Linked DNA regions of Kineosporia sp. NBRC 101731. The protein of the gene in region 1 interacts with the protein of each later gene in a pairwise test. Links are inferred from orthologs where the notes say so. Each region holds a gene or a part of one and is shown in the gene's direction. Other genes may lie near its edges.

Region 1 (7,572 bases):
GAGGACGCGGGGATGGACCGGCTGGTCGGGGCCCCGCAGGCCCTGGACTTCGTCCGTACGCAGTTGTTCGACCCGCCGGCGACGTCTTTCGATGCGGCGTTCAGCAGCCGGTAGTTCAGCTCTGGGCGGTCGGGCGCACGACGATCTCGTTGACGTCGATGTCGGCCGGCTGCTCGATGGCGAAGGCGATGGCCCGGGCGATCGCGTCCGGGCCCATCGCCACCCGCTCCACCTGTTCCCGCATCTGGGGGGAGGCGCCGTCGACGAACTCGGTCCGGGTCATGCCGGGGGAGACCGCCGTGACCCGGATGCTGTCGCCCATCTCCTGCCGCAGCCCCTCGGCGATCGTGCGCACGGCGTTCTTCACCCCGGCGTAAACCACCTGACCGGGCACGATCCGCAGACCGGAGGTCGAGACGGTCTGCACGAAGTGCCCGCTGCCCTGCTCCCGGAACAGCGGCAGGGCCGCGCTGATGCCGTACAGCACGCCGCGGAGGTTGACGTCGATCATGGCGTCGATCTCGGCCGTGCTGAGGGTCTCGAAACTGCGCACGGTGGCCACCCCCGCATTACTGACCAGCACGTCCAGGCGCCCGAACCGCTCTTTCGCCGTGCGGACCAGCTTCTGGGCGTCCTCCCAACTGGTGACGTCCGTGGTCACCCAGTCCGCGCGTCCACCATGGGATCGGATCTTGTCGGTCAGGGCCTGGAGACGATCGGCCCGCCGCGCGGTGAGCAGCACGGTGGCGCCGCGGGCGGCGAGCAGTTCGGCGGTGGCCTCACCGATGCCGCTGCTGGCGCCGGTGATGGCGATGACCTTGGACATGGTTTCTCCCGGAGCTAAGTGGACAAGTGTCCGCTTGGCTGACGATAAACGGACGCGTGTCCGCTTGCAAGTGCCGCGCTCGGTAGGGTGGGTGGCATGGCTCCCACGGTGCGCAGGGCGGATGCCGAGCAGAACCGCGCCCGTCTGCTCGAGGTGGCCCGCGCGGCGCTGACGCGTTCCAGCGACGCCACGCTGAACTCGATCGCCAAGGAGGCCGGCGTCGGGCAGGGCACGCTGTACCGCCATTTCCCGACCCGGGAGGCCCTGCTGGTCGAGGTCTACCGGGTCGACCTGCGGGATCTGCTGGACGCGGCTCCCGGGCTGCTGGAGGGGAATCCTCCGGACATCGCGCTGCGGCTGTGGCTGGAGCGGCTGGCCGCCTACGGGCGCATCAAGCACGGGGCGGCGGCCGCGGTGCGGGCGGCGACGCGGGCCGATCTGTCGGCGGAGTACTACGCCGAGACGGTCGGGGTGATCGGCACGCTGCTGGCGGCCGGGCAGGCGGCGGGACTGCTGCGACCGGACGTGGATGCCGAGGAGGTGCTGCTGCTGGTCGGTTTTCTCTGGCGCGTGCCGAACGAGGACTGGGAGCGGCGCACGGCGCACCTGCTGGATCTGGTGCTCGACGGGCTCCGGCGGCGCCCGGTGGCCTGAACACCGGTTCGGGTTTGACAAGATGATGGGGTGCGTAACCCGATGCGGATGATGGCCGCGACCACCCTCATCAGTGAGGCGCTGGTGATGTTCTTCGCCGGTCTGGTGGCGAAGGACCTCTCCTCCCTGTCCACCGGCACCGCGCTGGGCATCACCTGTGGCCTGGCCGTGGTCTGCTTCGTGACCGCCGGACTGCTGCGCAGCCGCGCCGGGTACGTGATCGGGTCGGTGTTGCAGCTGGCGATCTTCGCCGTCGGCATCTGGGTACACACCATGCTGTTCCTCGGCGTGCTCTTCGGGGCGCTGTGGATCGCGTCACTCGTCATCGGGTCCCGGCTGGAGCGTGAGGGGGCCGAGCGATGGGCCCTGCACGAGGCCGAGCAGGCGAAACAGGAGCGCGACGGGGAATTCACCGAGCCCGCCTGAGCCTCACCGCCCACCGGCACGCCCGGGCCGCCCGGAGATTCACGTCGATCGGCCCGGGACAGCCCGGGAAACCTGGGTTAGCGTCCTGGCCATGCGCATCGTGATCGCCGGAGGGCACGGGAAGATCGCTCTGATCCTGGGGCGGATGCTCCACGACCGCGGGGACGATGTGGTCGGCATCATCCGTAACCCGGCTCACGTGGACGACCTGCGCGGGATCGGGGTCACCCCCGCCGTGCTGGATCTGGAGACCGCGGACGTCGAGGCCGTGACCCGGCTTCTGGCCGGTGCCGACGCCACCGTTTTCGCGGCCGGGGCCGGCCCGGGAAGCGGCGCCGCGCGTAAGGACTCGGTCGACCGGGCTTCGTCCGTGCTGCTGGCCGAAGCCGCCGAGAAGGCCGGTGTGCCACGGTTCGTGCAGGTTTCGAGCATCGGCGCCGACTCGGTCGCCGACGGTGCCCGGCCCGACGGCGTCGACGACGTCTTCCACGCCTATCTGCTGGCCAAGCTCGCTGCCGAGGACGATCTACGCACGCGCGATCTGGGCTGGACCATCCTGCGCCCCGGTGCGCTCATCGACGGGCCGGGTACCGGTCAGGTGCGGCTGGCACCGAGCGTGAACCGGGGCTCGGTACCCCGGGCCGACGTGGCCGCGGTGATCGTGGCGCTGCTCGACGCGCCCGGAACCGCGAAAAAGGTGCTGGAGCTGGTCGGCGGCAACACCGAGATCGCGGCAGCGATCCGCCGGGCCTGAGTTTCGGGTCGGCCTGAGTTTCGGGTCGGCCTGAGTTTCGGGGGGTCTCAGGCCGCCGGCGTGGGGTCGTGCTGCTCGGCGTGTTCAGGGGCGCGGCGGGGCATCGGGATCACCCGCGACCCGGACTGTTCCTCGTCCACCGGTGGACGTTCCTTGCCCTCGTCGCGCAGGTGTGGACGCACGATGGCCAGCAGGGTGGGCCGGTGGGTGTTCTCGATGGCCGCGGACAGGACTGATGTCAGCACGGTGGACAGCGGGGGTCGTTCCATGACTCCTCCAGCAAATGGTTCGGTGACAGTATGCAACCGCAATGTCACTTCATTGATTCCATCGCTTGGTGTCAGTGGAGTCTTGAGGCCTTCAGGGTGACCTTCGCGCATCCGGGGCACCGGCCATCGATCGGTGTTCGTTAGGCTCTGCTGCGCCCGTGTCAACATCATCGAGAGGGACAATGACCATGGCCTCGGAGCGGACGCTCGTTCTTGTCAAGCCGGACGGCGTGCGCCACCGCCAGATCGGCGAGGTGCTGCGCCGTATCGAGGCGAAGGGGTATGACGTCGTCGCCCTGAACCTGCTGGTGCCCACCGCCGAACTGCTCGAGAAGCACTACGAGGAGCACGTCGGCAAGTCCTTCTACAACAACCTGGTCGAGTTCATGATGTCCGGCCCCGTGGTGGCCGCCGTCGCCGAGGGCGAGCAGGTCATCGCGGCCTTCCGCTCGCTGGCCGGCGCGACCGACCCGATCAAGGCCGCCCCGGGCTCGATCCGTGGCGACCTGGCCCGCGACTGGGGCACGGCCGTGCAGCAGAACGTCGTGCACGGCTCGGACTCGCCGGAGTCGGCCGAGCGCGAGATCGGGCTCTGGTTCCCGGGTCTGTGAGGACTCGTTAGCCGTCGCTCCATCCGGAGGGCGTTGCCGGGCTCGTCTGCGGACGAAGTGGCCCGGTGGCGTCCTCCGCCCATTTTGTCGGTGGGTGGCACTAGTTTCGCCGCGTGGTCGAAATAGTGGTGTCCGTCCGGGAAAAGCGGGAAGTGGTCTGAATCGTGCAGGCGCTGGCGACATACTCCTACCGGGGTCCCTCCGAGCTCACCGGTCTGTCCGGCCTGCGATTGCAGACCAGTGGCGGGCCGGCGGCCAACCCGCGGTTCTTCAGCGGTGACGTGACCGTTCCGGGGGCGGCCGCGGCGGGTCTCCTGGTGGTCTCCGCGGTGGCCGCGGCCGACTTCCGGCGCACCCGGACGCAGATGATGCTCGACCCGGTGGTGACCGCCGAGGAGAGCAAGCTCCGCTTCGAGGCGTTCTCCGGGTGCACCGGTGTGCACGTGCGGCTCGACCTGCTGCCCGAGGCACTCGACGGCGACGGGTTCCTGCGGCACGGCACCACGAACATCGACATCAACGCACCTCTGCGCCGGGCGCTCGCCCGGGTGCGGGACGGTCGCCTGCACCTGGACGTCGGTCCCGACGATGTCGCGGTCACCACGGCCACCGAGCGAGTGGTGGAGCGGAAGGTGCCGCTGCCGGCCTCCTGGCTGCGTGGTTTCACCGAGACCCAGGTCATCGCCTCCGGGTTCGACGTGCGGGCCGAGGTCGACCGGCTCTCCGCCGCGGCCTTCCTGGCCCGGCTGCCGGGCAAGGCCACCCGCGACACGCTCTGGGTGGTGCCCGCCGGCCGCGGGCTGCGGCTGACGGCCCGGCCGGTGGCAGGGGCCGTCGGGCTCGGTGGGGCGCAGCGGCTGAGCCTGCTCACCCCCTTCCTGCGGCACGCGAAAACGCTGCGGGTGTACGGCGCCGCTCCTGGTTCCGGGCCGTCGCAGGCCACGGGCAGCTGGGAGCTCTCCGGTCCCGGCCTGCGGCTCACCCTCACTCTTTCCCCGCAGGCCTCCAGGGGTTTCGCCGGTGAGGGGGCCGGGCTGATCCATCTGTCCGGGTCGCAGGCCGAGGCCGACGCCGATCTGGTGAGCACCCTGCTGGCCTGGGACACCGCGATCGACGTGGCCGGCCTCGCGCAGTCGTCGGGCCTGACCACCGAGCGGGTCCGGGCGGCGCTCACCGTGCTCGCCACCGCCGGCCGGGTCGGCTACGACGTGGCCGAGGCCGCCTATTTCCACCGCTCGCTGCCCCAGGGCCCGGGCGTCGAGCAGCTGAATCCCCGCCTGCGCCGGGCCCGCTGGCTGGTGGCCGAGGGCGCTGTGACCGTGACCGACCGGGGCACAGAGGTACTCGGCTCCCAGGGGCGGGTGCATCTGGTGCGCACGGCCGGCGCGACGGCGAGCTGTACCTGTACCTGGTGGGAGGAACATCGCGGCGACCGCGGTCCGTGCGCGCACGTGCTGGCGGCCGGGCTGCTCTCGGGCGCCGTGCCGGACGAGGCCGGCGCCGGTGTTGCGGGTGTTGCGGGTGTCGCGGGTCAGGAGGCGATGGCGTGAGCGCCGACTGGGAGGTCCTGCGCGGTCATCTGGCTGGGTACCGGGTGGAGCAGGTCGAGCAGTTCGTCACCGGCCTCGACCCGCAGTCGCGGGCGGCCCTGAGTAAGCATCTGACCACGTACGTCCGCTCCGGGTCGCCGGAGTTCGCGTGGTCGTCGGGGCGCGCGGAGAACTGCCGGCTGCCGTCGGTGGCGGTGGCGGCGGTGGGCCTGCTGCCCTCGTCCGCCGCCGTCGCCACGATGCTGGGCCGGGCCGACCTGCGGTGGGACTGGCACCTGCTGCCGGTGAGCCGGATGGTCGCCGTCGCGGCCGCCCGGGGCGCCGACTGGCTTCCCGACCTGGCGGCCCGGATGGCCACGAAGCTGCCGCGCGATCCGGACGACGGTGCCTGGCGCGGGGTTGCCGACCTGGTCGCCGCCACTGGTGCCCCGGTGCCCGACGGCGACACCTTCCTCCTCGGCTGGGCCGCCTGGCTGCGCGAGCCGACCGTCTTCAGGGAATGGCCCCCGGCCGAGGGCGAGCGCGTCACCCTGACCGTCCGGCGCCTGCTCGACGGCCCGTTCCTGACGGCGTTGCTGCCCCGGGTCTTCGAGGTCAACGGCTTGGGGCTGATGCTCGGCACACCCGAGGTCGCGGTCGCCCCGTCGCTGGTGGCCCTGGTGAACGCCGGGCGCATCGACCGGGCCGAGGTGCTCGACGGCTGCCTGGCCCGCCAGTACCAGCCCGATCGTCCGGGTGCCCTGCGGTTCTTCACCGGTCTGCACGACCTGCTCGCACCGACGGAGAAAGAACTGGCCGAGCGGGCGCAGGACTACGCCGACCTGGCCGCCTCCGCCCCGTCCCCGGTCGCGGCGTTCGCCCTGCGTCACCTGCGCACGCTGCTCGACGCCGGGCTCCTCGAGACCGACCTGCTGCTGGGGGTGGCGCCCACGGTGCTGGAGCGGCCCGAGAAGGGCAACGTGCGAGCCCTGATCACGCTGCTCGACCGGGCGGTGAGCGAGAGTCCCGGGCGCGCGGGTGACATCGTCACCGTGCTCGCGGGCTGCTTCTCCTCACCGGTCTACGACGTGGCCGAGAAGGCGCTGGCGGTGGTGCTACGCCGGGCCCGGCGGCTGAGCGACGCCGACCGCGAGACGATCGCGGATCAGGTTGCCCTCCTGCCGGCCGACCTGCGGGAGAAGGCACAGGCCGCCGGGCTGGGCGGTCCGGAGCTCGCCGCCGTGCCGGCCCCGCAGGAGGCGCCGCTTCTTCCGTGCGTCGACGAGCCCGAACCCTGGCTCACCCCGATCGCCGACCTGGCCGACCTGAAGACCGCTCTGGAGGGGAAGCTCGGGTTGTCCGGATGGACCGGCCGGGAACACGTCATGGCGGCGGTGGTTTCACTCAGCGCCGACCGTCCCGACGAGGTGCGCGAACTGCAGCGGGTGCTCTGGTCGCTGGCCAACGGGGTGCACGGGTTCGGGGGCAAGCACGGTTACTGGGCAGCCGGATGGAACCACGGGCAGGCCCATTTCCTCGAGGCGGAGCAGTGGCCGTACGACCCTCTGATGCTGTCGCTCTCGGAGCGGGTGCACCGGGTGGAGAAGTTCGTGACGGCCCGCGACGCACTACTGGCGGGCCGGCCGACCCCGCACCTGCAGACCTGGTCCGACTACCCGCACCACGTGGTGCTGCTGCGCATGGCCGAGGCCGGCCTCGGCCTGGCCGGGCAACTGCCCGATTTCGACGGTCCGGTGCCGCCCCTGCTGCTGGCCACTCCCACCGACCGGTCCGGGCGGATCCAGGCGCAGACCCTGTTGTCACGTCTGCGGCGGGCCGAGTCCGAGGGCTGGCAGCCGTGGCCACTCGACCTGGAGCAGGCTCTGCTGAGGCTGCCCCGGAACACCGAGCCGAAGGTGCGAGAAGCCGCGGCCGACTTGACGTCTGCGGCCGGCCGGCGGTTCGCGCAGTGGCTCGGGGCCGGTGGGCTACCGGCTCCCGTCCAGCGTCTGCGCGGGGGGCTGCGCGCCCGGGAGGGCACCTACCGGGCCGACGAGAAGCGGCCCGGCGGGGTGCGGGTCGTGGACATCGAACCCGGTGGCGAACCTCGATCCGGGCTGCACCGCGGGCTCTTCCACATCGATCACAACGAACCCCCGTTCACCCGCCACTGGATGGGCTCGCAACCTCCGGCCGACGTCTTCCCCGACCACCGCGAGGTGATCTCCGCCTGGGCGCTCACCGACATCGACCCGGTGCGCGAGGGTCAAGCGATCGACTGTCTGCCGTCGGGGCACGACTCCGGCGGGCCGATCGGCCCGGCGACCACCCTGCTGATCGCCTACCACCTGGGCTCCGACAGTGCGACGGGGCGCACGGCCGGGGTCGATGCGGTGCTGGGGCTGGCCGCCTCCGGCCACCTCGACGGCGCGGTGCTGGGCGAGCATCTCGGCGCCCTGATCGCCGACGGCCCGATCATCGGCACCCGGGTCTATCCGGAACT
Region 2 (5,312 bases), on another replicon or contig:
CGTGCCGTGCGTCGCGAGCGAGAACCAGAAGGGTAGCCCCCGGGCCCGGCGGGTCAGGCCGACCGCGTAGTCGGACGGGTTGATCTCGTCGTGCGACGCGCCGTCGGTGACCACGTCCAGGTATCCCGCCCGCTGGGTGTGGGCGGCCCGGGCCACCGTCGGGTCGCGGTAGATCAGGGCGCAGCAGTCGAACGGGGCGAACAGCCACTTGTGCGGGTCGACCACGAACGAGTCGGCGCGCTCGATGCCGCTGAACCGGTGCCGCACGCTCGGTGCCGCCAGGCCGGCGAGCCCGTAGGCACCGTCGACGTGGAACCACAGGCCCAGTTCCTCGCAGACCGCGCCGACCGACTCCAGGTCGTCGACGATGCCCAGGTTCGTCGTGCCGGCCGTGGCCACCACCGCGAACACCCCGTCGTGCCCGGCCTTCTCCAGGGCTTCACGCAACGCGGCACCGGTCAGCCGGCCGTCTTCACCCACCGGAACCCCGATGAAGTCGACGTCCATCACGTCACACGCGCTGACGATGGACGAGTGCGCGTGAACGGTGCCGGCGACGGCCCAGCGGCGAGGGTGCTCCGCACGGTCGAGACGAGCCCTGTACCGGGCCGCGACCAGGGCGGACAGGTTGCCGGTGGTACCGCCCGGCACGAACACCCCGCCCGCGCTCTCCGGCAGGCCGGCCATCCCGGCCAGCCAGGCCAGTGCCTGGTTCTCGGCGTAGACGGCGCCCGAGCCCTCCATCCAGGTCCCCGCGTACAGCCCGGACGCGCTCACCACCAGGTCGAACAGGGTCGCGGCCTTGGTCGGGGCGCACGGGATGAAGGAGAGGTAGCGCGGGTGGTCGGTGGAGATGCAGGCCGGGGCCAGCACGTCACCGAAGAGCCGCAGAGCCTTCTCACCACCCATGCCCTCGGGCGTGATGGTCTGACCGGCCCGGGCGCGCAGCTGCGCGGCTGTGAGTGGAGCGTCCAGAGGAACGTCCTGGTAACTCATGCGCTGCCGTGAGTAACTCATCACGGCCTCGGCGAGAACCTCGGTCCCGGCGTCATAGCGATGCACGGATGTGCAGTCTAGGTGTGCACGGCGCTACTGTCGGCGGCCGTGACACGCCGACCACTCGCTGAGCAGATCGACCCGGGCTGGGCTGCGGCACTTGCCCCGGTCGAGGAGAAGATCGCCGAGATGGGCGACTTCCTTCGCAAGGAGATCGCCGACGGCAGGACCTACCTGCCCTCCGGCCCCAACGTGCTGAGGGCCTTCAAGCAGCCGTTCAAGGACGTGCGGGTGCTGATCGTGGGGCAGGACCCCTACCCCACTCCCGGTCATGCGGTCGGGCTGTCGTTCTCGGTGGGGCCGGACGTGCGCCCGCTGCCGCGCAGCCTGAACAACATCTTCAAGGAACTGCACAGCGACCTGGGCATCGAGCCGTCGAAGCACGGTGACCTGACGGCCTGGACCGAACGCGGTGTGCTGTTGCTCAACCGAGTGCTGACGGTCGCGCCCGGCGCTTCCGCCTCGCACAAGGGCAAGGGCTGGGAAGAGGTCACCGCGCAGGCGATCCACGCGTTGGCGGAGCGGGACGAGCCCCTGGTGGCCATTCTCTGGGGTCGCGACGCGCGCTCGCTCGCCCCTGCGCTGCAAGACATTCCGCTGATCGAGAGCGCCCACCCGAGCCCGCTCTCGGCCAACAACGGCTTCTTCGGGTCACGCCCGTTCAGCCGGGCCAACGCCGAGCTCGAAGACCTGGGTGCCGAGCCGATCGACTGGTCCCTGTAGAAGAACCAAAATTGAGGACGCCCACCAGACTCTGGTGGGCGTCCTCAATTTTTGCTCTACCCGAGTAGCTGGACCTCTTCGTACAACGTGTTGCGCTGCCGCGCGGGTCGGTCGAGGTGCTCGGAGATCTCTTCCAGCTCGGCCACGGTCTTCAACGAACCATACTGAGAACCGGCCATTCTCGAGATGGTCTCTTCCATCAGGGTGCCGCCCACGTCGTTCGCGCCGGCCTGCAGCATCGCCCGGGTGCCGTCCACGCCGAGCTTCACCCACGAGGTCTGGATGTTGTCGATCCGGCCGTACAGCAGGATTCTCGCGAGCGCGTGCACCACCAGGTTGTCGCGCATGGTGGGCCCCGGCCGGGCGACGCCCGCCAGGTAGATCGGCGCGTTCTGGTGCACGAACGGCAGCGCCACGAACTCGGTGAAACGCGCTGCGCCGTATTCCATGCTCTGTTCCTGCAACTGGGCGAGCAGCCGCAGGTGCTTCGCCCAGTGCGAGGGGTTGTCCACGTGGCCGTACATCATGGTGGACGAGGTGGGCAGGCCCTCCTGGTGGGCGGTGGTGATGCACTCGATCCACGACGCCGTGGGCAGTTTGCCCTTGGTCAGGATCCAGCGCACGTCGTCGTCGAGGATCTCGGCGGCGGTGCCGGGCATCGAGTCGACACCGGCCTCCTTGGCCTGCCGCAGCCATTCGCGGATCGGCAGGCCGGTGCGGGTGGAGCCGTTGATGACCTCCATCGGGCTGAACGCGTGCATGTGCATCTGCGGCACGGCCTCCTTCACCGCCCGGGCGATGTCGAAATAGGCCGTCGCGGGCAGGTGCGGGTCGATGCCGCCCTGCATGCAGACCTCGGTCGCGCCGATGTCCCAGGCCTGGCGCACCCGGCTCTTCACCTCGTCCAGCGAGAGGGTGAAGGCGTCGTCGTCGTTGCGGCGCTGCGCGAAAGCACAGAAGCGACAACCGGTGTAGCAGACGTTGGTGAAGTTGATGTTCCGGTTGACGATGTAGGTGACGTCGTCGCCGACCGCCTCGCGGCGCAGGTCGTCGGCGATCCGGGCCAGCTGCTTGAGCGCATCGCCCTCGACGTAGGCCAGCAGCACCGACTGGTCTTCGGTGAGGGCCTGCGGGTCGGTCTCGGCCACGCTCAGCGCCTTGACCACGTCACCGTCCAGCCGCTCGGGGGCCCCGGTGAGCACGGCTTTCTCCCGCAGCGCCGCCCAGTCGCCGTAGACGTCGTCGAAGTCGCTGCGCCGGTCGCTGGTGCGCCCCGTGGTGTCGATCGTGATGTTCAGGTCGATGCGGCCGCTGCTGCCCCACTCGGGATCAGGCTCCTGCCAAGGCATTCCGGTGGGCAACGCGGCCGGGTTGGCCAGGCCGTCCTCACGCATGAGGGCCTTCACATGGCCGTAGACCCGCGGGTCGAGCCACGGCTCCCCCACCGACGCGTACTCCGGGTGCACCGTGAGCCGCTCGGTCAGCTCGAAACCCGCCTCGGCGCTGTACCGGGCCAGGTCGTCCAGGTGCGGCCAGGGACGCTCGGGGTTCACATGGTCGGGGGTCAGGGGTGAGACGCCGCCCCAGTCGTCGGCCCCGGCCTGCAGCAGCCGGCCGAGCTGCTCCGGCTCGGACAGGTTGGGCGGCACCTGGATCCGCATCCGGGGCCCCATCACCAACCGGGCCACCGCCACTGCGGCCAGGTACTCGTCCTCCTGCGCGTCCGCCGCCGACCGCATCGCGGTCTTCGGCTTGGCCCGGAAGTTCTGGATGATGACTTCCTGGATGTGGCCGTACTCACGGGCCAGGCGGCGCAGCGCGAACAGCGACTGCGCGCGGTCGGTGAACGACTCACCGATGCCGATCAGCAGGCCGGTGGTGAACGGGATGTTGTGCCGTCCGGCGTCCTCGATCACCCGCAGCCGCACCTCGGGGTCTTTGTCGGGGCTGCCGTAATGGGCCTGGCCGGGGGTCTCGTAGAGATGACGCGAGGTGGTCTCCAGCATCATCCCGACCGACGGCGAGACCGGCTTCACCCGGCCCAGGTCCTGCCAGGACATCACGCCCGGGTTGAGGTGCGGCAGCATGCCGGTGACCTCGAGCACCTGCACCGCGAGCGCGCGGATGTAGCCCAGCGTCGAGGAGTAACCCGCCTCCTCCAGCCACTCGCGGGCCTCGGGCCAGCGGTCTTCGGGGCGGTCGCCGAGGGTGAACAGCACTTCCTTGCAGCCCAGCGCGGCGCCCTGACGCGCCACCCGGAGCACGTCGTCCGGCGTCATGTAGAGCGACTTGCCCTCGCGCTCCAGCTGCTTCGGGGTCTTGACGAACGTGCAGTAGTGACAGCGGTCGTTACACAGGTGCGTGACCGGCACGAACACCTTGCGCGAGTAGGTGACGATGCCCTCGCGCCCGGCACTGACCAGCCCGGCGTCCCGTACTGCCCCGGCCGCTTGCAACAGCCGGTCCAGGTGCTCGCCGTGGGCCTGCAGCAGCACTTCGGCCTCGGCCTGGTCGAGGGTGACGCCGTCGGACGCGCGCCGCAGTGCCCGCCGTAACGCGGCCTCGGTCGGTGCCGGGCCGGAGGACGGGGTCGGCGTCTGGGTCACGAAAGACTCCTCTGCGGTGATCGTGCACAAGTCGTGCGCAAGCAACTGGTCTGCCTGAATAGCAACCGGACAGCAACCGGACAGCCACCGGATTGCCACTGGTCTGCTTCTGCTCGCACCGGTGCGAACCCGCTCTGGCACCCGGTGCATTCCGACCGTGCCTCACTGCACCGGTTCCACGGACATCCAGGGACATCATGGGGGACGTCGCGCTCGTCACATCGCGCCCCGCGCGCGTATCAGGCGCACTCGCGACGGCATCTTCGTTCACAGGTACTTTCTGAGCCTTTTCTCTCCCCCCGTCCCCCCGAGGAGACTCAGCGCGATGCGCATCCCGCAGCCGATCGCCGGCCAGGTCGTTGTCATCACCGGCGCGGCGCGAGGCATCGGCGCCGCGCTGGCCGAGAGGCTGGCCGAGCGCGGTGCCCACGTCGCCCTGCTCGGGCTGGAGCCGGAGCAGCTCGCCGCCGTGGCCGTCCGCTGCGGCGACCGGGCCGCCTGGTTCGAGTGCGACGTGACCGACCCCGACGCCCTGGCCACCGCCGTCGCCGGGGTGCAGGAGCGTTTCGGCGGTGTGGACGTGCTGATCGCCAACGCCGGGATCGCGATGGGGAGCCCGCTGAGCCTGTCCGACCCGGCGGCCTACGACCGGGTGATCGAGGTCAACCTGCTCGGCAGCATCCGCACGGTCCGCGCGTTCCTGCCCCACCTCGTCCGCAGTCAGGGCTACTACCTCCAGGTCGCGTCGTTGGCCGCGCTCGCGCCCACCCCGATGATCACGGCGTACGGCGCCAGCAAGGCCGGTGTGGAGGCCTTCGCCCTGGGCCTGCGCACCGAACTGACCGGTCACGGCGTGCGGGTAGGCGTGGCCTACCTGTCGTTCACCGACACCGACATGGGCCGGGTGGCCGGGCGCTCCGGCCGGCT

The links.
Region 2: the proteins of ndk (region 1) and QSK05_RS22250 interact in binary tests that used the Escherichia coli proteins (3 or more experiments, as listed by UniProt). The link is inferred for Kineosporia sp. NBRC 101731 from one-to-one orthologs.

Annotation. Positions count from the first base shown.
Region 1 is NZ_BSTC01000009.1:151,862-159,433, forward strand. What follows is about bases 1,999-4,828. They hold ndk (nucleoside-diphosphate kinase), read left to right. Parts: upstream 1,999-3,117; coding sequence 3,118-3,540; downstream 3,541-4,828. Other genes in these bases: QSK05_RS23680 (SDR family oxidoreductase), read left to right, coding at 1,999-2,660; QSK05_RS23685 (hypothetical protein), read right to left, coding at 2,708-2,929; QSK05_RS23695 (SWIM zinc finger family protein), read left to right, coding at 3,705-4,828. In the rest of the region: QSK05_RS23660 (sugar phosphate isomerase/epimerase family protein), read left to right, coding at 1-114; QSK05_RS23665 (SDR family oxidoreductase), read right to left, coding at 116-826; QSK05_RS23670 (TetR/AcrR family transcriptional regulator), read left to right, coding at 923-1,480; QSK05_RS23675 (DUF4233 domain-containing protein), read left to right, coding at 1,511-1,906; more of QSK05_RS23680, read left to right, coding at 1,998-1,998; more of QSK05_RS23695, read left to right, coding at 4,829-5,090; QSK05_RS23700 (DUF6493 family protein), read left to right, coding at 5,087-7,572. UniProt on the Escherichia coli protein: Major role in the synthesis of nucleoside triphosphates other than ATP. The ATP gamma phosphate is transferred to the NDP beta phosphate via a ping-pong mechanism, using a phosphorylated active-site intermediate.
Region 2 is NZ_BSTC01000008.1:117,397-122,708, reverse strand. What follows is about bases 1-2,941. They hold QSK05_RS22250 (uracil-DNA glycosylase), read left to right. Parts: upstream 1-1,104; coding sequence 1,105-1,779; downstream 1,780-2,941. Other genes in these bases: QSK05_RS22245 (bifunctional FO biosynthesis protein CofGH), read right to left, coding at 1,836-2,941; QSK05_RS22255 (pyridoxal phosphate-dependent decarboxylase family protein), read right to left, coding at 1-1,062. In the rest of the region: more of QSK05_RS22245, read right to left, coding at 2,942-4,406; QSK05_RS22240 (SDR family oxidoreductase), read left to right, coding at 4,711-5,312. UniProt on the Escherichia coli protein: Excises uracil residues from the DNA which can arise as a result of misincorporation of dUMP residues by DNA polymerase or due to deamination of cytosine.